4 regions of the Paenibacillus sp. EKM10P genome follow, and region 1 is predicted to be linked to each of the others. Evidence: riboswitches for the same ligand, from Rfam matches in the RefSeq annotation. Region 1 holds a riboswitch; each other region holds the start of a gene.
The links. Region 1 has a riboswitch for thiamine pyrophosphate ahead of thiC (phosphomethylpyrimidine synthase ThiC). Riboswitches for the same ligand answer to the same signal wherever they lie in the genome.
Positions count from the first base shown of each region.

Region 2: linked by a shared signal. The riboswitch ahead of HFE01_RS05980 (thiamine phosphate synthase) and the one ahead of thiC (phosphomethylpyrimidine synthase ThiC) in region 1 are both predicted to bind thiamine pyrophosphate.
Region 3: linked by a shared signal. The riboswitch ahead of HFE01_RS24205 (ABC transporter substrate-binding protein) and the one ahead of thiC (phosphomethylpyrimidine synthase ThiC) in region 1 are both predicted to bind thiamine pyrophosphate.
Region 4: linked by a shared signal. The riboswitch ahead of tenA (thiaminase II) and the one ahead of thiC (phosphomethylpyrimidine synthase ThiC) in region 1 are both predicted to bind thiamine pyrophosphate.

Region 1 covers NZ_JAALET010000011.1:41,257-46,169, reverse strand. The annotation lists gene HFE01_RS20700 (alpha/beta hydrolase) at 27-1,064, opposite strand; gene HFE01_RS20695 (IclR family transcriptional regulator) at 1,363-2,106, shown strand; TPP riboswitch at 2,224-2,335, shown strand; gene thiC (phosphomethylpyrimidine synthase ThiC) at 2,523-4,367, shown strand; gene HFE01_RS20685 (hypothetical protein) at 4,575-4,727, opposite strand.
Region 2 covers NZ_JAALET010000002.1:222,455-227,367, forward strand. The annotation lists gene thiO (glycine oxidase ThiO) at 1-610, opposite strand, end outside; gene HFE01_RS05980 (thiamine phosphate synthase) at 668-1,261, opposite strand; TPP riboswitch at 1,578-1,686, opposite strand; gene HFE01_RS05985 (ABC-F family ATP-binding cassette domain-containing protein) at 1,772-3,325, opposite strand; gene HFE01_RS05990 (cupin domain-containing protein) at 4,013-4,552, opposite strand.
Region 3 covers NZ_JAALET010000017.1:52,951-57,863, forward strand. The annotation lists gene HFE01_RS24185 (TatD family hydrolase) at 1-77, opposite strand, end outside; gene HFE01_RS24190 (ABC transporter ATP-binding protein) at 70-1,023, opposite strand; gene HFE01_RS24195 (ABC transporter permease) at 1,069-1,845, opposite strand; gene HFE01_RS24200 (MTH1187 family thiamine-binding protein) at 1,842-2,135, opposite strand; gene HFE01_RS24205 (ABC transporter substrate-binding protein) at 2,362-3,405, opposite strand; TPP riboswitch at 3,601-3,710, opposite strand; gene HFE01_RS24210 (pyridoxamine 5'-phosphate oxidase family protein) at 3,980-4,414, shown strand; gene HFE01_RS24215 (bifunctional 2',3'-cyclic-nucleotide 2'-phosphodiesterase/3'-nucleotidase) at 4,634-4,913, shown strand, end outside.
Region 4 covers NZ_JAALET010000012.1:98,878-103,790, forward strand. The annotation lists gene HFE01_RS21670 (glycosyltransferase) at 1-216, opposite strand, end outside; gene HFE01_RS21675 (NAD-dependent malic enzyme) at 612-2,333, shown strand; TPP riboswitch at 2,403-2,505, shown strand; gene tenA (thiaminase II) at 2,638-3,327, shown strand; gene thiM (hydroxyethylthiazole kinase) at 3,353-4,198, shown strand; gene thiD (bifunctional hydroxymethylpyrimidine kinase/phosphomethylpyrimidine kinase) at 4,195-4,913, shown strand, end outside.

The DNA of each region.
Region 1 (4,913 bases):
TGATTACTTGTTTTGAAAATAATTTCTTACTTCGTAGTCGTTTGTTTATGGGCAGCAGCAGTGGTTTTCTTGTCCTCCAGCTCCTGCACACTGCTTAGAAATGTCGATACCCGTCGCAAATATTCACGAGGATGCTCTCTGAAAATAAGCTCATGTATCCCGTTTTTGACAATCCATACACTGGAAAGCGGGTTGGTTTGATTGGCAGCAAGCTTTTCCGCAATGGGGTAAGGAGCCTTTTCATCCTGTGTACCATGCACAAACATGATTGGAAACGGATAGTTCTCCTTTTTAACCTCTTGATATGGAATCTGATGCAAGCTGGTGCCGTTTAAGACTGGAAACAGCAACTCCAAAATTTCCAAAGACGGATGTCTCGGCAGATTAATTTGATTGTGAATGTTATGGTACAGTGTATCTGGCTCCAGCAGGAAGGTACTGTCCAAAATCATTGCGTCCACATCCTTGGTTTGCAAGCCCGCCTGAAGAGCGGTTCCTGCTCCCATAGAAAAGCCCCATACGATAATTTCCGACGAGCCGCGTTGCTTCGCAAGCTGAATCGCTCCAAGAAGCTGCTGGGATTCCGCCTTACCTCCGGTTGCGACGGCCTTGCTGTTTTGTGACGCGAATCCATAATCAAACATGACCACATTAAAGTTCAGACTGTGGGCATAATGCGCCAGATCATACATGGGAATCCAGCTTTCTTCGCGATTAGCCCCGTAACCATGACTGAAAATAATGGTTTTCCGCGATTGATCCGCCGGGATATACCAGCCTTGTACGATGCGGCTACCATCCTTGGCTGGGAAGCTGACATCTTCATAAGGCATGCCTTTGGCCTGCATCGGATTAGAGTACAAGGGTGCGACGGTGGGATTCGTAAGCACCCAGGCGATGTAAGCATGCAAGGCAATAAAGCAAAACAACAGAAAAAATACGACCGACAGCAGCAGAGCAATCACAACGTGCTTGAACCGCAGCATACGGGGATTAAAGAGTGGGGTGGACGGCTCCTGAACAGCGGTCTGTAGCTGAGCGTTGCGCTGGGATGTCGAAATCATGTAAGAGCCTCCTTATATAAAATTGATCTTCGAATCATAAAATTTAGGTATAATTCCACTTGAAAATAGTAGGGTATGTCCGTATAGATACCTATTATCGTATGATGGCTATTATCCAAAGTCAACGCCTGAACCGGAAAAGTAAAAATGATGCAAAGAATTGTCGATGTTTGTTCTTGTTCTGTAATATGGTTGTCACAAAAACATCGGTTTACAGTAGCCGCGACTATTCTATATAATTTATGTAACCATGTTTCATAGTGTGAAACGAATATGGATACAAGAGGAGCGGTTCACGATGGAAGACCGTAAATTAACCGTCCGCGCTGTAGAGCGTGCACTTGATATACTGCTGTGTTTTACCGCAGAATCTGATCTTGGTCTAACGGAGATTGCCTCCCAAATTGGTCTACATAAAAGCACTGTTCATCGTCTTTTGACTACGCTGGAGGATCGGGGATTTGTCGTTCGGAATGCCGAAACGGAAAAATATAGGCTTGGTTTTCGCATATGGGAGCTGTCCACGCATCTGTCCCAAAGCGATGAGCCGGCGGTGTTGTTACAGCCTGCAATGGAAGGACTGCGTGATCGCTTAGGGGAAACGGTCAGCTTGTACCTGCGGGATGGAAGCATGCGTATTCGCATACAAGCCGTGCAGAGCAATCAGGCAATCCGCAGGGTTGCGCCTGTGGGTGCGCGTATGCCGCTGGCTGTGGGAGCCTCCAGCAAGGTGCTGGCGGCCTTTATGCCACCGCAGGAGCTGGATGTATTGCTAAGCAGTGAAGAATGGCCACCTTCGGTAGACCCGGAGGTTTATAAAGCCCAGCTGCAGGACATTCGTGAGAAGGGCTATGCGACCAGCTATGAAGAACGTGAGCCAGGAGCTGCGGCTGTGGCCGCGCCTATTGTGAACCGAAAGGGACAGGTCACGGCGGCTTTATCTGTATCCGGCCCGGTCAGTCGACTTGCGCCCGAGACGCTGCATGAGTTTGCACCGATTTTGATCGAAGCAGCCAAGGAAATGGGGCTTATGCTTCCGTGACAGTAATCAATACAAAAGGAAATTATACAAGGGTTGCCAAAGCTATAAATTTAAAGTAGTCTGATAGAGATGGCGGGATGTTTGTTATAGCCGTCAATTCATGTGAATAGAAAGTATCACAGTTACTGGGGGAGCCTGTAATGCGGGCTGAGATGGAATCAGGCAAGATTCCGGACCCTTTGCACCTGATCTGGATCGTACCAGCGTAGGGAAGTAATCGGCCATTGAAATGTATACGCAGCTGCTGTCTACGGCCGCGCATTGGAATATGATTATTCCACGTGCGATCGGTTTGGATAGCTGTCTCGTTTGATTAGCCGGTTCCCTAGGGAACCGGCTTTTTTGCATAGATCAGCGCCACCCTGGGAATGGTTCCGGATCGGTGTGTCATTTCAACGATACGGGAGGAATGGATCATGAAACCGACAGAAACAAAAGGAACAAAAGAAACAGGAATGAAATCAGCAGATGCAGGATTGGCGGGAATAATAGAAGTAGAGGGAGAGAAGGCCAAAGCGGAGCAAGCCAGTGGGCTAAAGCCCTTTCCGGGGAGCCGTAAGGTGTATATTCAAGGTTCTCGGCCGGATATTGCTGTGCCTGAGCGTGAAATCGCGCTACAACCCACACATACGCCTCAGGGCACCGAGCATCATGAGCCACTGCGTGTGTATGATACCAGCGGTCCGATGACGGACGAAGCCTACCAGGTCGATATCCGTCAGGGATTGCCACCATTACGGCGAGCTTGGGCACTGGAACGGGGGGATGTGGAGGCTTATGAGGGCTGCGCCGTCAAGCCGGAGGATAATGGACTGAAACCCGGCTCCAAACGGGAGACAGTGGAATTTCCCGGCGTGACCAACCGTCCGCTACGGGCTTCGCAAGGGCGTACTGTGACGCAAATGCACTATGCGCGGCAAGGGATCATTACGCCTGAAATGGAATTTGCGGCGATCCGCGAAGGCGTAGAGCCCGAGTTTGTACGACAGGAGCTGGCGGCTGGACGAGCTATTTTACCTTCAAATATCAATCACCCGGAAAGCGAACCCATGGTCATTGGACGCCAATTTCACGTGAAGATCAATGCGAACATTGGGAATTCCGCAGTTACGTCCTCCATCGAGGAAGAAGTGGAGAAGATGACCTGGGCTGTGCGCTGGGGCTCAGACACCGTCATGGACCTGTCTACAGGTCGGAATATTCATACAACGCGCGAATGGATCATCAGGAATTCTCCCGTACCGATTGGAACGGTGCCGCTATATCAGGCACTGGAAAAGGTGAACGGCGAAGCTGAGAAGCTGACGTGGGAGCTGTATCGAGACACGCTGATTGAGCAGGCGGAGCAGGGAGTGGACTATTTTACGATCCATGCGGGTGTATTGCTGCGATATATACCGATGACGGCGAATAGAATGACGGGAATTGTATCCCGGGGCGGGTCGATCATGGCAGCCTGGTGCCTCGCGCACCATCAGGAGAATTTTTTGTATACGCATTTTGAAGAAATCTGTGAAATTATGAAAGCCTACGATGTGGCCTTTTCTCTCGGGGATGGTCTGCGTCCAGGGAGTATCTATGATGCGAATGATGAAGCACAATTTGCAGAGCTGGAGACGTTGGGCGAGCTCACGCAAATTGCATGGAAGCATGATGTCCAGGTCATGATTGAAGGGCCAGGACATGTCCCTATGCACAAAATCAAGGAGAATGTGGATTTACAAATGGAGATTTGTAAGGAAGCCCCCTTTTATACTTTAGGGCCGCTGACGACGGATATCGCACCAGGATATGATCATATTACCTCAGCTATCGGGGCAGCCATGATCGGTTGGTTCGGGACGTCCATGCTGTGCTACGTTACGCCGAAGGAGCACTTGGGTCTGCCGAACAAAGATGATGTCCGCGAAGGAGTTATTACCTACAAAATTGCCGCACATGCTGCCGATCTGGCGAAGGGTCATCCGCGGGCACAGCAGCGGGACGATGCTTTGTCCAAGGCGCGTTTTGAATTCCGCTGGCGCGATCAGTTCAATCTCTCGCTTGACCCTGAGCGGGCATTGTCCTACCATGATGAAACGCTACCAGCAGAGGGGGCCAAGGAAGCCCACTTTTGCTCGATGTGCGGTCCCAAGTTTTGCAGTATGCGTATCACGCAGGACATTCGTGCCTATGCGGCCGATAAGGGACTGAATACTGAGGAAGCCGTTGCCGCCGGGATGCGAGAGAAGGCAGAGCAGTATCGGGAAGCTGGGCAGTAAAAATCGGTAGCGATACAAAAGTCAATCAACTGGGAAGCCTCAACGAAAAGTACAGTTAAGCTCGTCAGAGGTTTATTTCCATAAACGTATGAGCAAGGGTTAGAAACGCGTGAGTAACAAAAAGCCGTGGTTCTCTACAGTCGATGTAGAAAACTACGGCTTTTCAGCTTATGTAAAGCGGGATCATGCTACCGGATTAACGGAGCTTTATTTTTTACCCATTTTTTCATTCAAAATGTCCTGAAAGCTGAGCTTCTTCTCCGAGCTATCTTCTTTCTTCTGCATACTTACCGCGTTGGCACGTTGGTATTGGTGGTGAAAAGGCATCAGGGTGTGGACAGTTAAGTTCATTGTATTCATGTGGTCATTCCTCCAATTCCATTTTGTCAAATTCAGATTGAGTTGCTTAGGACGTCTGTATAGGACTATGTATATGTACTTGATGTTGTAATGCCGTGTAGGTTGCTTGGTAATGTTTCAATCATTATACCCGCATTTATCCAAAGTAAAACGCTTTTGACATAAAACAGGAAGATGGTCGTATGT
Region 2 (4,913 bases), on a different contig from region 1:
CACTATCCGTTCGCACACCGCAAACTCGGCCGTCCTGTATGATCAGTTCCTCAGCATGAGTTCCAGACCATATTGTTGCTCCCAGCACCGCAGCTGCCCCTGCATAAGCACGGCAAAGCTGAACAGGGGCCACTTGTGTCTCCTTTGATCGGTATATAGCCCCAATTACTTGATCTGCCAAGCCCGGAATCCGTCGAGCCAATTCCCTGGCATCCCACCAAATAGGGCTATCATCCTCTCGGATATTCGCAGCATTCCAGCGCCTTTGGCCCTCTGCTTCTGAACGAAAAGGGGTCACAAAACCTTCTGTACGAAAATCAACTGAAATACCCGATAAACGCTCCAAATCACAGACAAGGTCAGGGAATGCATCTCGACTTGCGCGAGCAAATCGCGCCAGCTCAAGGTCTGAGAACTCTTCGCTTTCCGCTGCCAGCATTCCCGCCGCTGCTCCTGATGCTCCCTCACCGGGGATCCATCGTTCCAGCATAATTGTACTTCGTCCCTCCTTAGCCACATGATAAGCAATGGCACTGCCGATCACACCTCCGCCTATGACCAAGCATTCTGCGTGTCCTATTGCTTTTTTCTCTGTATGTGTCTTTGACATATGTTCCGTGTCTCCTCTCCGGTGAGCATTCTGCTTTCCCTTCGTCTCGTTTTCTTGCTACAGGTCGCGAACTACAAGATTTACCATTCGCCTATATTCCATCGCTGCTGCAACGGGTGACTCTGCTTCCCATATACCAGACATCACCGCAATTCCGCTTGCTCCGGCATGATAGAGCTCTGGAACATGATGAGGTTGTATGCCTCCCAGCGCTATCACCGGAATGGCCGACAATCTGCAAATGCGTTCAAGCTGTGCTACACCCCGCGGTACAAGACCGGCCTTACAATAGGTCTCATATACATGACCAAATAGTACATAGTCTGCTCCCCCCTGCTCAGCGGTCTGCACCTCCTCCAAGGAATGTACAGACACTCCACAGCGTGTACCCACTGGAAGCAGACTTTTCGCATCCATCACAGATAACCCATTAGCTGGTAGCTGGACAGCTCTTGCCAAGGTAAGTAAAGCTACGTCCATACGGTCATTTACTACAATTTGCTGCAAAGGAACTTCCTGCTCGATCATGCTACGAGTCAAAGAAAGCAAAGCAGAGGCACCCTTCTGTTTCGAACGTGCGTGTACATAATGAATATAAGGACAAATAGCGGCAGCCACTTTGGGTACATCCACACAGGAGACACTTTCCATCGTAATTACGTGTAATTCGATCTCATTTTCACCTCACTTGGACTAAAAAATATAAAATAATCGTATAAGCTGAACTATATTGTTGCAGCTCCCTATTGGGTAATATCATACGGAGCCAGCCACATGTACCAGCAATAATGAAAGGAGATCATATGTAAATCCGTCTACGGAAGCTCGAACAAATGAAGATGAACGAAACGCAAAAAGCCACTTCCCAAAGGAAGTGGCTTGACAAACGTTCAAAATCGAACGGACTATTATATCCGTAAACGTATATCGTTCCCTGCGCAAACAAAAGTAAAGAGCTACTACCTTGTTTGTACAGTACTCACTTCCCTACGCTGGCATAACCCAGATCAGGTACAAAGGGTCCGAAATCCATTTATTTCGTCTCAGCCGCATGGGCGGCTCCCCTAGTGTGACTATTTTATTGTATCAGCTAAAGATAGCTTAGCATATTTTCCTAATTCTGCAAACCCCACCTTGTGTGAAATCTGTCAGAACTGGATTTTAGTTAACTTTACTAGACCACTCTTCTACATTCCACGTTTTGGTTACCCAATCCTCGTAAAAGTCCGGTTCGTGGGATACAAGCAATACGGTCCCTTTGTATTCCTTCAAAGCGCGTTTGAGTTCATCCTTTGCTTTGACATCCAAGTGGTTGGTAGGCTCATCAAACAGTACCCAGTTGCTCTCACGCATTAACAGTTTACAAAGGCGAACTTTAGCCTGTTCTCCACCACTAAGCGCAGACAAAGGCCGGGTGATATGCTCATTCTTCAAACCACAGCGCGCCAAATGCGCTCGTACTTCATGCTGATTCAAATGCGGAAATTCATTCCATACATCGTCAATCGGTGTAATTTTCTCCGCCTTTACTTCCTGTTCAAAATAAGCAGGCTGCAAGAAATCCCCTTGATAGGTTTTTCCGCTGATTGGAGGTATTTTCCCGAGAATGGTTTTGAGCAACGTAGACTTACCAACACCATTGCAGCCAACAATTGCGATCTTTTCGCCACGTTCGATCGTCATGGACATTTTAGGCAAAAGGGCATGAGTGTAGCCAATTTCAAAATCAATACCCTCAAAAACCGTTTTCCCGCTCGCACGGGCTTCTTTGAACTGAAAGGTTGGCTTTGCAGCTTCTTCAGGCTTATCAATACGTTCGATCCGATCAAGCTGCTTTTCACGGCTTTTTGCACGGCCTGATGTAGATGCGCGCGCTTTATTGCGCTGAATAAAATCTTCCTGTTTCTTAATATATTCCTGCTGCTTCTCATATGCATCAATATGCTGTGCTTTGTTCAGATCCGCCATTTCAAGAAACTTTTCATAGTTAGCTGAATAGCGGGTCATCTTAGCAAATTCAAGATGGTAGATTACATTAACGACTTGGTTCATAAATTCAGTATCATGTGAGATGAGGATAAAGGCATAGGGATAATCCTTCAAATATCGCGTAAGCCATTCAATATGCTCCACATCCAAATAGTTGGTAGGCTCATCCAGCAGCAATACATTTGGCTTTTCCAACAGCAACTTAGCAAGAAGCACCTTTGTCCGTTGCCCACCACTAAGTGCTGCTACATCCCGATCCAGTCCGATGGCAGAGAGACCTAATCCATTCGCCATTTCTTCAACCTTCACATCAATGAGGTAAAAATCCCCCATATCCAATTGCTCTTGAATTTCTCCCATCTGTTCCAGCAAAACTTCCAACTCTTCGGGAGAAGCCTCTCCCATTTTGTCTGTAATTTGCATCATTTCCTTTTCTAGTTCCAACAAAGGAAGAAAAGCGTCTTTTAATACATCACGTACTGTTTTGCCCGGCGTCAGCTTGGTGTGCTGATCCAGATAGCCATAACGTACACGTGGAGTCCATTCCACTTTGCCTTCATCTTTAAGCAATTTTCCAGTCAGAATGTTCATGAGTGTCGATTTACCAACACCATTAGCTCCTACCAATCCTACACGTTCCCCCGCAAGTAATCGAAAGGAAACATTTTTAAATAATGCACGGTCCCCAAAGTTGTGGGATACATTTTCTACAGTCAATAAACTCATAAGCTGTTTTTGGCTCCTTATTGTCATCGGCACTGCCGAGTGTTCTTATTTCATCAATCTTTCGTTTCTTTCAAAGCTTTATTGTAGCACATTCGGCACCCTTATCGGAACATTGAAAACAGCGAATTTTAAGGTTTTCAGATGGATAGGCCTAAAAAAAGAAAGCCAGCTAATGTTAGTCAAGGGTTCCACCAACATTTTAATGAAAATATACACTAAGGACATGGCTTATTTTTCTTGCCCTCCTTACCCTTATTAAACCGGATTTGAAAGTAGTAGAAATTGATATTGGCCAACTTGATATTGGTCAACTCGCTTCCCAAAAGTCGGTAAATAGCAACGTATTGACAATCAATATGTCTTGAAGGTTTTTCGCTTGCTAAATCATATAGAATTAGCGCTTAAGCTCCTCTTCGGTAGGTACATAAGGAGTTTCTTTGCTTCTTTTGGCAATTTAAGCTTCAAGCTTAGTTCTAAAATGTTGGAACAGCGTTGAAGTAAGTATACATAAGCTTACAATTCCAAATAATGAATACCTTAATAATTGATAAGTTCTAATAACAATTAAAAAACAGAACTCTATGTAGACAGTCCTCATGAGTATCGAAGGAATAATAAAATGGAGAAAATGTAATTATCCCGGCCTGGGTTCCGGACCGGGAAGAAATAAAATATAATTGGATTTATTTATCTTTCAGCAGACATGGCAATTTCTTTTGATTCATGAACTGTTCCAAATGGATGCTCAGGCGGTGCATAGATAACGTATATCTTAAGGGGCATATTTCCTGTATTAATTACATTGTGCCATTTTCCAGCAGGTATCATAATTGCATAGCCATCATAGGCCATCACTTGAAAATCTAATTGGTCTTTCCTATCCCCCATTTGAACAAGTCCCTGACCTTCTTCAATACGTATGAATTGATCAGTTGTTGGATGAGCTTCTAAACCGATATCATCGCCAACATTAATGCTCATTAGAGTCACTTGTAAATGTTTTCCTGTCCATATAGCGGTACGATAATTTTTGTTTTGTTTTGCAGCCTGGTCCATATTCACTACAAATGGACTTTGTCCATAATCTCTTAATATTATCTTTTCATAGAGATTACTGTCGTTATTATACCAATTGTAGTATTGAGGATCATAACTCCGATAATTGTAATTACAGCTGTTATACATAGGAATATGCCATGGAAAGTGATGGCATGATTTATGGTACATACTCATTCTCCTTTATTTGATTCAGTGTTTACTTATCATATGCGGCTGCCTATATAAAGGACTAAAAAACCTTTGACAATAGGCAAAAGCCTAATTGAGGCCAAGACAAAAATATTCACAAGCGTTTTTGTCCTTCACTTCAAAAGACGTTATTACTTAAAGTTACATTTAATAACACATACTTCCAATTGGTATCATCTTCTTTGGAACTCCCCCGGTAAGTCGAGTATTAAATTCCATTTATTTGACTCACTCTTTAAAAAAGCAGTGACCATAAAGGCAAAAGACTAGGCTGGCACTGCTTCTATGGTGCTATCGGCTTGGCTTGGAGATTCGTCTATTTCTCTGCCCATTTCAAAAC
Region 3 (4,913 bases), on a different contig from region 1:
TGAATGTGTGCGTCGATTAAGGGAACAGTTGCTGTCGCGTTCAATCTCAATGCAGAGTGCACATTCCAATCATTCATAATGGTTTACCCCGCCGTCAGAGGTGTTTTTACGGACACTTTCAGCGGTGTCCATATCGCCGTCCAGTTTGTGCTTTTCCTCACGCATCCAGCCAGTCATGGTCCGCTTCCATTCCATAAAGCGTGGATCGAGGGTGATTTCTTCCCTACGCGGGCGAGGAAAAGGAACGTCTACGACATGCATCACTGAAGCAGGTCGTGCCGATAGCACATAAATGCGGTCGGAGAGCAACAGAGCTTCTTCAATGCTGTGGGTAATGAACAGCACAGAGCGGCGGTTCTTCTCCCACATCCGCAATAACCATTGCTGCATGTCTGCACGTGTCAGCGCATCGAGTGCGCTGAACGGCTCATCCAGCAGCATTAATTCCTGCGGGCTAAGCAGGGCGCGGAGAAAGGCCGCACGTTGCTGCATGCCACCAGATAGCGTATGCGGATACGCCTTTGCGAACTTGCCCAGCCCAACCTGCTCAAGCCATTGCAAGGCTTCTTTGCGCCGTTCACGTTCGCTGACGTATCGGGACTCTGCTGCTGCATCCTTTCGCGGTGCGTTTTCCTGCCCGAGCAGTATGTTGTCCAGCGTGGTGCGCCACGGGAAAAGGGCGGGCTGCTGCGGCATATAGCTAATATGACCGCGTTCACCAGTCACGTCCTGTCCATGCATACGAATACGTCCCTGCTGCGGCTTGAGCAGCCCGCCGATGATGTGAAACAGCGTACTTTTGCCACTGCCTGACGGACCAATGAGGGAGACAAATTCGCCTGGCTTAACGGTAAGGGATACATCCTGTAGTACAGGCAGTGAGCTTCGCTTTTCCCGGAAGGCGAGGCTGATCCCGTCCAATTCCAAAGCAGGAGGGGCAGGCGTCATTACCTGCAGTTCTCCGGCTTGTTGCTGTTCATCAGCGACGGGTGGTGATGTCAAGTCAGTCGGATGCAGACTCATATATGCCACGTCCTTTCATTGATGCTTTAATGCAATATGTGGATGTTATTCTTGATCAGGTTTCCAGCGAACCAACCATTTCTCCAGTAGTAAAATAACGACAAACATCAGCAAGCTGAGTGCAACAATAATACCGATAGCGGCAAAAATGAGATCCGTACGATAGGCAGACTTTTGCAGCAACATATAATATCCAATTCCTTCACTGGCCCCAATCCATTCGGCAATAATCGCGCCCATCACACTGTAGGTAGCAGCGATTTTAATGCCAGAGAAGACTTGTGGCAGGGAGTGTGGCAGCTCTAGTTTTAGAAAAATAGCCCTGCGGCTTGCACCCGACATCCGCATGTAGTTCATCATCATACGGTCTGTCCGTGTCAGCCCGTCCATGGCTGCTACAGCCACGGGAAAAAAGCATACTAATGTAATGACCATAAGCTTGGGCAGCACGCCAAAACCGAACCATACCATGAGCAACGGACCGAGGGCGATAATCGGAATGTTTTGGCTAAGGATCAAGAGCGGGTATAGAGCAGATTTGAGAAAAGGAATCGTATGAAGAACGATGGCGATCAGCAGTCCCGTTGCTGTCCCTATAGCAAATCCCGCAAGCGTCAGGCGAACCGTAGCCCATGTATGGGTGCCAAGCAACGCCGATTGCGCCATGCCCTCTTGTACGATTAGGGATGGAGCTGGCAGCAGCCAGGATTCAATATGTAAATAGTAAACCGCTCCCTGCCAAGCCGCTAAAAAGAAGAGGACCGCCACAAGGGGCGGCCATACGCTTTTCCACCAGGATGCGTTCTTGCCTTTCGGATTCATGGGCGATACTTCTCGGTCAGCTTGTTCATGCTGATGCCCTGTGGGTTATGTGCAATTTTGATCTGTGAAATGACGCTGGGACTGCCAGCTTCCGTCAAGGCCTCATGCATGTCTTTGACGACTTTCAGCAATTCGTCCAATTCGCCCTCCATTGTAGTGTCCAATGGATTCACCTGATGTTTGACACCGGAACGCTGGATGACCTCAATCGCCTTGTCTACATATGGATAAGAGTCTTCGTTATTAGGAGTTTTAGGGATTACTTGAATGCTGAGCAGTGTATTAGCCATGTGAATTTCACCTGTCCTTTTTTGTTCAAATTATTAGGAAAATAAATTGGTTTAAGGCGGGGAGACCGCTTCGCTTCTCCAGATTCAAATGAACCGCTCCGCTACCAACCGCCTTAAAAGCACTTTAGTTTTTTGATAGGTTGTGTGGCATTTTTACACACAAAGCGCGTATTTGCGCTTCGTTCACTTCTCTAGTCCAGTCTTATTTAGCGTTTTAACAAAATGATCAACGCTTGGGCAAGAAGTCGTTTGTGAAGGCCTTATCGACTTCCAAAGGTTTGCTGAGCAGCTTGCGTTCATACATCCAATCCGAGTAGTTTTGCCATACCTCTGCTTTTTGTAAACCCCATTGCGTGGCATCGTCCTGATAACGCGGGCTTAGCCATTTTTGGCTAGCAAGTACCAGTTTTTTGTCCAGCTCTGGCACAGCTTTAGTTAAGATATTCGCCGCTTCTTCTGGATGGGCGATAGTGTATTCATAGCCTTGTGCAGTAGCGTCCATGAACGCTTTGACTAGGTCAGGATCGTTTTTTATCGTCTGTTCATTGCTCACAATTACAGGTGTATAGTAATCGAGACTTTTGGAATAATCTTTTACATACAGCATATCCAAGGGCTCGCCTCGAAGCTCGGCCTCAATCCCGGTCCATGCGTAGAAAATCCAGGCAAAGTCAATATCCCGCTTCACGGCTGTAAAATAGTCTGCATTGCCCATATTGACGATTTTCACTTTGCTCACATCACCTTGGTCTGAATCCATGATGGATTTCATGACCGCTTCTTCTACAGGAGAACCCCAGCCGCCGTAGCTTTTACCCTCGAAGTCTTTCGGGCTTTTAATTTCGCGGTCTACCGGGGCTGCGAAGCCAGAGGTGTTATGCTGAATCACCGCAGCGATGGATACGAGCGGTACGCCTTGGATACGAGCCTGAGTGACGCCTTCTTGATAGCTGATACCAAAAGGTGCAGCATTCGAAGCAACCATTTGGTCGGCTCCGCCTGAACCTGGTTGAACAATTTGGACATTCAAGCCTGCTTTTTCGTAAAATCCTTTGTCCTTGGCGACATAGAGTCCCGTGTGATTCGTATTGGGTGTCCAGTCGAGCACGACTTTAACATCTTTGAGCCCCTTTGCCGAGGTAGACGTTGAAGTGTCGGCAGCAGGAACCTCCTTTTGAGATGTAGGGGGATTGCCGCCGCAAGCGGTCAGAGTCATAGCCATGAGCCACAGACTGATCAGACCCAGGCTTAACATTTTCATGCGCTTCATCGTTGTGTTCTCTCCTTTTTAATTACCCGTTATCCGTCCAATCAGACAGTTTATATTCCCCATTTTCACAAAAATCACATCTGCCGGAAGCAATCTTTCCAACAACTTTATCTTCAACAAAAAAAGCGTCCCGAGATTCCGGGACGCTTGCGCTTGTATATACCAAAGTAAGGGATGTCCTGTTTTAATAAAAGGCACATCTTGCTTAAGCATTCCTACGCTGGCATTACCCAGATCAGGTTGTAAGGGTCAGTGTCTTGGGACACACTCTCAGCCGGCCGATTCCAGCACCCCTGGCATTGTATGGTTTAATGGGTTCGTTTATTCGGGTTTACTACGACGATTATATGCCTTGAAAGCAGGTCTGTCCAGCCTTGAGGGAGTGCTCACGGTTCATTTGTCGAACGACAGGGTACACTTTTACTGTGAGCTTTGATCTGAAAATGGACATGAATCATTCAGATCTGTTTCGGTCATGTTATTTTCAGAACAGCTACACTGTATGTTTAGGAGAGCTGGTGCCAAGTGGCATAGCCCTATAGAATTCTAATTCGTAAAAAGGAGTTGTTGTACTGTGGGTAAAACGGAGACACTGGATCGCAGTCAGCTGGAACAAGCCATTGTGAAGGCTTTGGATAACAACAAATTTTGCTCGTTAGGTACGGTTGAGGGCGGAAAACCGAAAGTACGCTATATGGCCCTTTTTAACGATGGAATGAACATTCATCTGGCGACGGATCGCAAAACACATAAAGTGGATGAGCTAAAGGACAATCCGAATGCTTATCTGCTGCTGGGCTATGAAGTGGGTGGCACGAAGGAAGTCTTGGAAGTGGAGGCTACCGTCCAGATTACAGCTGATGAGGGGTTACGCAAACAAGTGTGGAATGATTCTCTGAAAAAATGGTTTTCCGGACCAGATGATCCCGATTATGTCATCTTAGACGTCAATCCGACTCGTATTGAGTACGTGAGTCAACAAACGGAGCGCCAGGTGTGGACGAAATAGAAACAATATAAACGGACAAGCCAGTAAATTTCCAACTTTTTCAGGAGATTTATTGGCTTTTTTTTATACGCAAAATAATTATTTTTTCATAAATATTTTAAGCAAATGACTACTCTTTTGTCTGGCGTTGGATTAAAATAGGAATGGTGGGTTCAAAGCTTACATATATGTGCAAAAGTATGTATATGAGGCATACACCTTAATGAGGAGGGGTATATTTTGTTATTTCGTAAAAATTGGTTTAAAGGGTTTACAGCAGCAGTTGTAGCTTGTAGCCTACTGGTGTTTTCAGCCGCTCCATCCTGGGCAGCTAGCAATTCTCGCGATAGCGCTACGGTGAATTTGCGGATCATGGAGACAACGGATATTCATGGAGCGCTCATGAATTATGATTATTATTCGGACAAAGAAACCAACGAATATGGCTTGATTAGGACAGCAAGCTTGATCCAACAAGCGCGTAGTGAAACAAGAAACAGCATGCTGTTCGATAACGGTG
Region 4 (4,913 bases), on a different contig from region 1:
CAATAGCAATGGCATTTGCGGAAATTGGCTACGGATCTGATTAGCTTTCCGCACGGCTTGCCCCGGCTCCCTATAATCTATCAGGCAGCAACTTGCGCCCTCGTAGACTGAAGCTTCCTCCGTGTCCTCGCACTGTATATATTGGTAAAAACAAATCACATTGGGATAATCAATAGCCCTGTTGTTATCGCTAAAAATGGCTATAGGTCCCTGCACACAAACCTCTCCTTTTCCTCCGAATAATTCTATTTTGTTGAAAAAGAATTAAAAATGTTTGCTTAGTAAGATTAAATTAATGTCCAAATACTTCATATTTTCTTAACAAAATAGCTCACATCCCTTGATATATAAGCATTCAAGAGAAGAAAAACTAATTTTCATATTTGATAAAACAGAGCATTTAGACCCGATTCATTAGGACTATTACTATACGAATTACAAGGTGAATCCGAAAACAAAATTAGTTCTATAGGATTAATAAAAAGATACACATATGGTCATTTTGTCATAGATTGATAGGCGAATAAAACCAATTTGTACGTCCATACTATGGACAACATGTCATTTTCATCATGAATAATTATCAAAATATAGGGAAAGAAGGTATTTTTATGGAAGCATTTCATGTCAATCGTGATGGGTCATTATCTACTCCCTTACGAGGAAAGGACGTCCTAGCAAACCCTCTTTTGAACAAAGGGGTGGCATTTACAGAAGAAGAACGCAAAGAACTGGGCTTGGAAGGAATTCTTCCTCCCACTGTCCTTTCATTGGAAAAACAGAGCGTTCGGGCATATCAGCAATTCCTGGCACAACCCACCATGCTGCGTAAAAATGCTTCACTTAACGACCTTCATAACCGGAATGTCGTGCTTTACTATCGGCTGCTAACCGACCATTTGAGTGAAATGCTGCCCGTAGTCTACACACCGACTGTAGGAACCGCCATTCAAGAATACAGCCATGAGTACAACCGTCCCGGGGGCGTATATTTATCGATAGATAATCCGAACGGTATCGGACAGGCGTTCTATAATTCCGGCTTACGTAGTGAGGATGTTGACCTGATCGTGGTCACGGATTCAGAAAGTATTTTGGGAATTGGTGACTGGGGTGTCGGGGGAATTAACATTGCTATTGGCAAACTTGCTGTATATACAGCTGCGGCAGGTATTCATCCCGGGCGGGTGCTGCCCATTGTACTGGATGTCGGCACGAATAACGAGAAGCTGCTGAATGATCCGCTATACATCGGAAACCGCCATAAACGAGTTCGCGGAGAAGCCTATCATCAATTTATTGATACCTTTATCAGCAAAACGTTAACACAATTCCCGAAGGCGCTTTTGCATTGGGAGGATGTGGGGAGCGTGAACGCACGCCACATAATAGGGAAATACGGTCAAAACATTCTCACCTTCAATGATGACATCCAGGGCACAGGAGCAGTCACATTAGCTGCGATTGTTTCGGCGGTAGGTGTCACCAAAATTCCGCTACGTGAACAAAAAATACTTGTCTTTGGTCCAGGGGCAGCAGGAATCGGTAACGCCGACCAAATACGGAGCGCTATGATCGAGGACGGGCTTCCTGCAGAAGATTCTTTCAGGTCGTTTTGGGCCTTTGATTATCGTGGGCTATTAACGGACGATATGGAAGATGTACTCGATTATCAGAAACCATATGTGCGTAAAAAGGAAGAAATCAGCTCATGGGCCCGATCGGAAGACGGCAAAATACCGTTGCTGGAGGTCATCCGTCAGGTAAAACCTACAATCTTAATTGGGACTTCCGGTGTAGCGGGTGCCTTTTCTGAAGAGATTATCAAGGAAATGGCAAAGCATGTGGAACGCCCGATCATTATGCCCATGTCCAATCCTACCAATCTGGCTGAAGCGGTACCCGAGGATTTGATACGATGGACTGATGGCAAAGCATTGATTGCTACGGGAAGTCCCTTTGAGCCCGTCAGCTATAACGGTACGAAATTTGAAATTGGACAGGCGAACAATGCCTTTGTTTTCCCGGGACTGGGTCTAGGCGCAATTGTGGTCAAGGCCAAACGAATCACTCCTTCCATGTTTACCGCAGCAGCTGATGCCGTTGCCAACGCCGTAGATTCGAATGAACTTGGCGGCGCACTGCTGCCCCATATTCGAAAATTACGTGATGTTTCGTTTGCGGTTGCGGTTGCGGTAGCAAAGGCCGCAATTCAGGATCAGGTAGCTCAGGCACACCTTCCAGATATTGAGCAAGCCATTCGGGATGCAATGTGGAAACCGGAATATGTGAGGGTCAAAGCCGTGGAAAGTGTAATCCAACACCCTCACTAATCCTTCACTAGGCATAAGCAGTTTGACATAACATAGGAACGAATGTACAGTATTAGTCAAAAGAATAGGAAAGTCCACTAGGGGAGCCATTATGGCTGAGACAAGAATGAATCTTGGACCCTTTGAACCTGATCTAGTTCGTACTAGCGTAGGAAAGTGGAGCCTTCTATATATGGTTTCAGGCGTTTTTGCGCATTGAACCTATGTTGAAGCCGCTCCAGTTTTCGGGGCGGCTTTTTGGCATTGTTCCGAGAGTTGTATCTTACGGGACTTCTTATTCTCCATTTTTGTTGGAGGTGGGGAAATGAGTTTTTCGCAAGAGCTCCGTCAGCAGGCGGATGGCATTTTTCAAGCCATTTATGAGCATCCCTTTGTGAGAGGTATTGCTGAAGGAAATTTAACAAGGGAACAGCTGATTCACTATGTAAAACAAGACTTTGAATATTTGAACGCCTACATGCGGATTTACGGCATCGCGATCTCCAAAAGCACGAGCCGGGAGGATATGGCTGTATTTAACGAACAGATCTCTTTTATTCTCAACAGCGAGGTTCATCCGCATCAAAATTTTTGTGCTATCGCAGGTGTCACCTATGAAGAGATGCAGGGATATCCACTCGCTCCGTCCGCTCATCATTATATCCGCCATATGCTGACCGTCGCACATGAGGGTAGTCTTGGGGAAATCATGGCCGTGCTGCTACCATGTCCATGGACATATCTTGAAATTGGACGCAGGCTAATGGATGAGGTAAGACCGGACGAGTCTCATCCGTTCTATGAGTGGATTTGCTTCTATGGCAACCAAATTGAAGATGTAACCTTCAAATATCGAGAGCGTGTGGATGCTTGGGCGAAAGTCGCCACGGCTGCCGAGCGAGAGCGGATGATTGAGCATTTTATGCTAAGCTGCCAGCTGGAATATATGTTCTGGGATATGGCTTATAAGCAGGAACAATGGCCCGTCCAGATGCGCGCTACGGTCTTGGAATAATCAGTATAGATGAGAGAGGATAAACATGATGAATATATGGGAACAAAGTTATTCGGCGCTCCTGACAAAGGTACAAAACAGCAACCCCCTCGTTCATAATATAACCAATGTGGTGGTCACCAACTTTACAGCCAACGGCCTATATGCACTAGGGGCTTCCCCGGTGATGGCTTATGCACCGGAGGAAGTAGCAGATATGGCCAAAATAGCGGGCGCCGTCGTGTTAAATATCGGTACGCTAAACCGTGAGCTAGTGGATGCCATGATCCTTGCTGGACAATCGGCGAATGCTCACGGTATTCCAGTTCTGTTAGATCCAGTCGGTGCGGGAGCAACTAGTTTTAGAACCGAGTCAGCACTGCGAATCCTAAACGAGGTTAACATCTCACTAGTACGAGGCAATGCAGCCGAAGTCGCTCATCTGATCGGAGAAGCCCGAGAAATTAAAGGGGTAGATGCAGGCGACAGTGCTGACAGCAGTAATGTCGATCTGGCAGTTCGGGCTGCGCAAACGCTCCATACCATGGTTGTCATCACTGGAAAAGAGGACGTCATCACCGATGGGGTTGAAGTACGATTGATTAGTGGCGGAGACGCGCTGCTTACGAAGGTAACCGGAACAGGCTGCCTGCTGACCTCTGTGTTGGGTGCCTTTGCAGCAGTTGAACCCAACCTGCTGCTCGCAGGCACAGCAGGTTTAGCATTTTACAGTGCAGCAGCTTCTCGAGCCGCAGCGCATACCGCAAAGCTGGGACCGGGCAGCTTCCAGATTGCCTTTCTCGACGAGCTTGCCAAACTACATACTGGTTCGCTAGAGGGGCATGTCACGATCCGTGAAGCTGGAACAACTACAACAGGTGGTGCGCGATGAGAGACGTGCATGTACCGAGAGCGCTGACGATTGCCGGTTCAGACAGTGGCGGCGGGGCTGGAATTCAAGCCGATCTCAAAACCTTTCAGGAGCTTGGCGTATACGGCATGTCAGCTATTACGGCCATAACGGTACAAAATACTTTGGGAGTTCACGGTGTATATCCGCTGCCACAGGAAGCAACAGCGCAACAGATCGAAGCTGTAGGATCAGATCTTGGAGTCGACGCCCTAAAGACTGGCATGCTGTTTGATGCAGGCATCATCCGTCTTGTGGCCGAGCAGATCCGAAAGTTCGGCTGGGAAAAGGTTGTCGTCGATCCTGTAATGATTGCCAAAGGGGGTGCAAAGCTGCTGCAACCAGAAGCGGTGCAAGCTTTGAACGACGACCTGCTCCCCTTGGCACTGGTCGTCACACCAAATATCCCGGAAGCGGAGGCCTTAACCGGGATAAGCATTCGTACGATGGAAGGACGCCGGGAAGCTGCGAGACATATTAGTAGCCGGGGTCCCAAATTCGTTGTGATCAAGGGCGGCCACGATGAGGAGAGCGAAAACAGCGGTCAGGTCATTGACCTGCTATTTGACGGAACTGCCTTTACAGAGCTGGGCGGCAAGCGGGTGCGAACTGTCCACACACACGGAACAGGATGTACGTTCTCAGCAGCGATTACCGCTGAATTAGGGAAAGGCGTGTCTGTACCGGAAGCTATTTT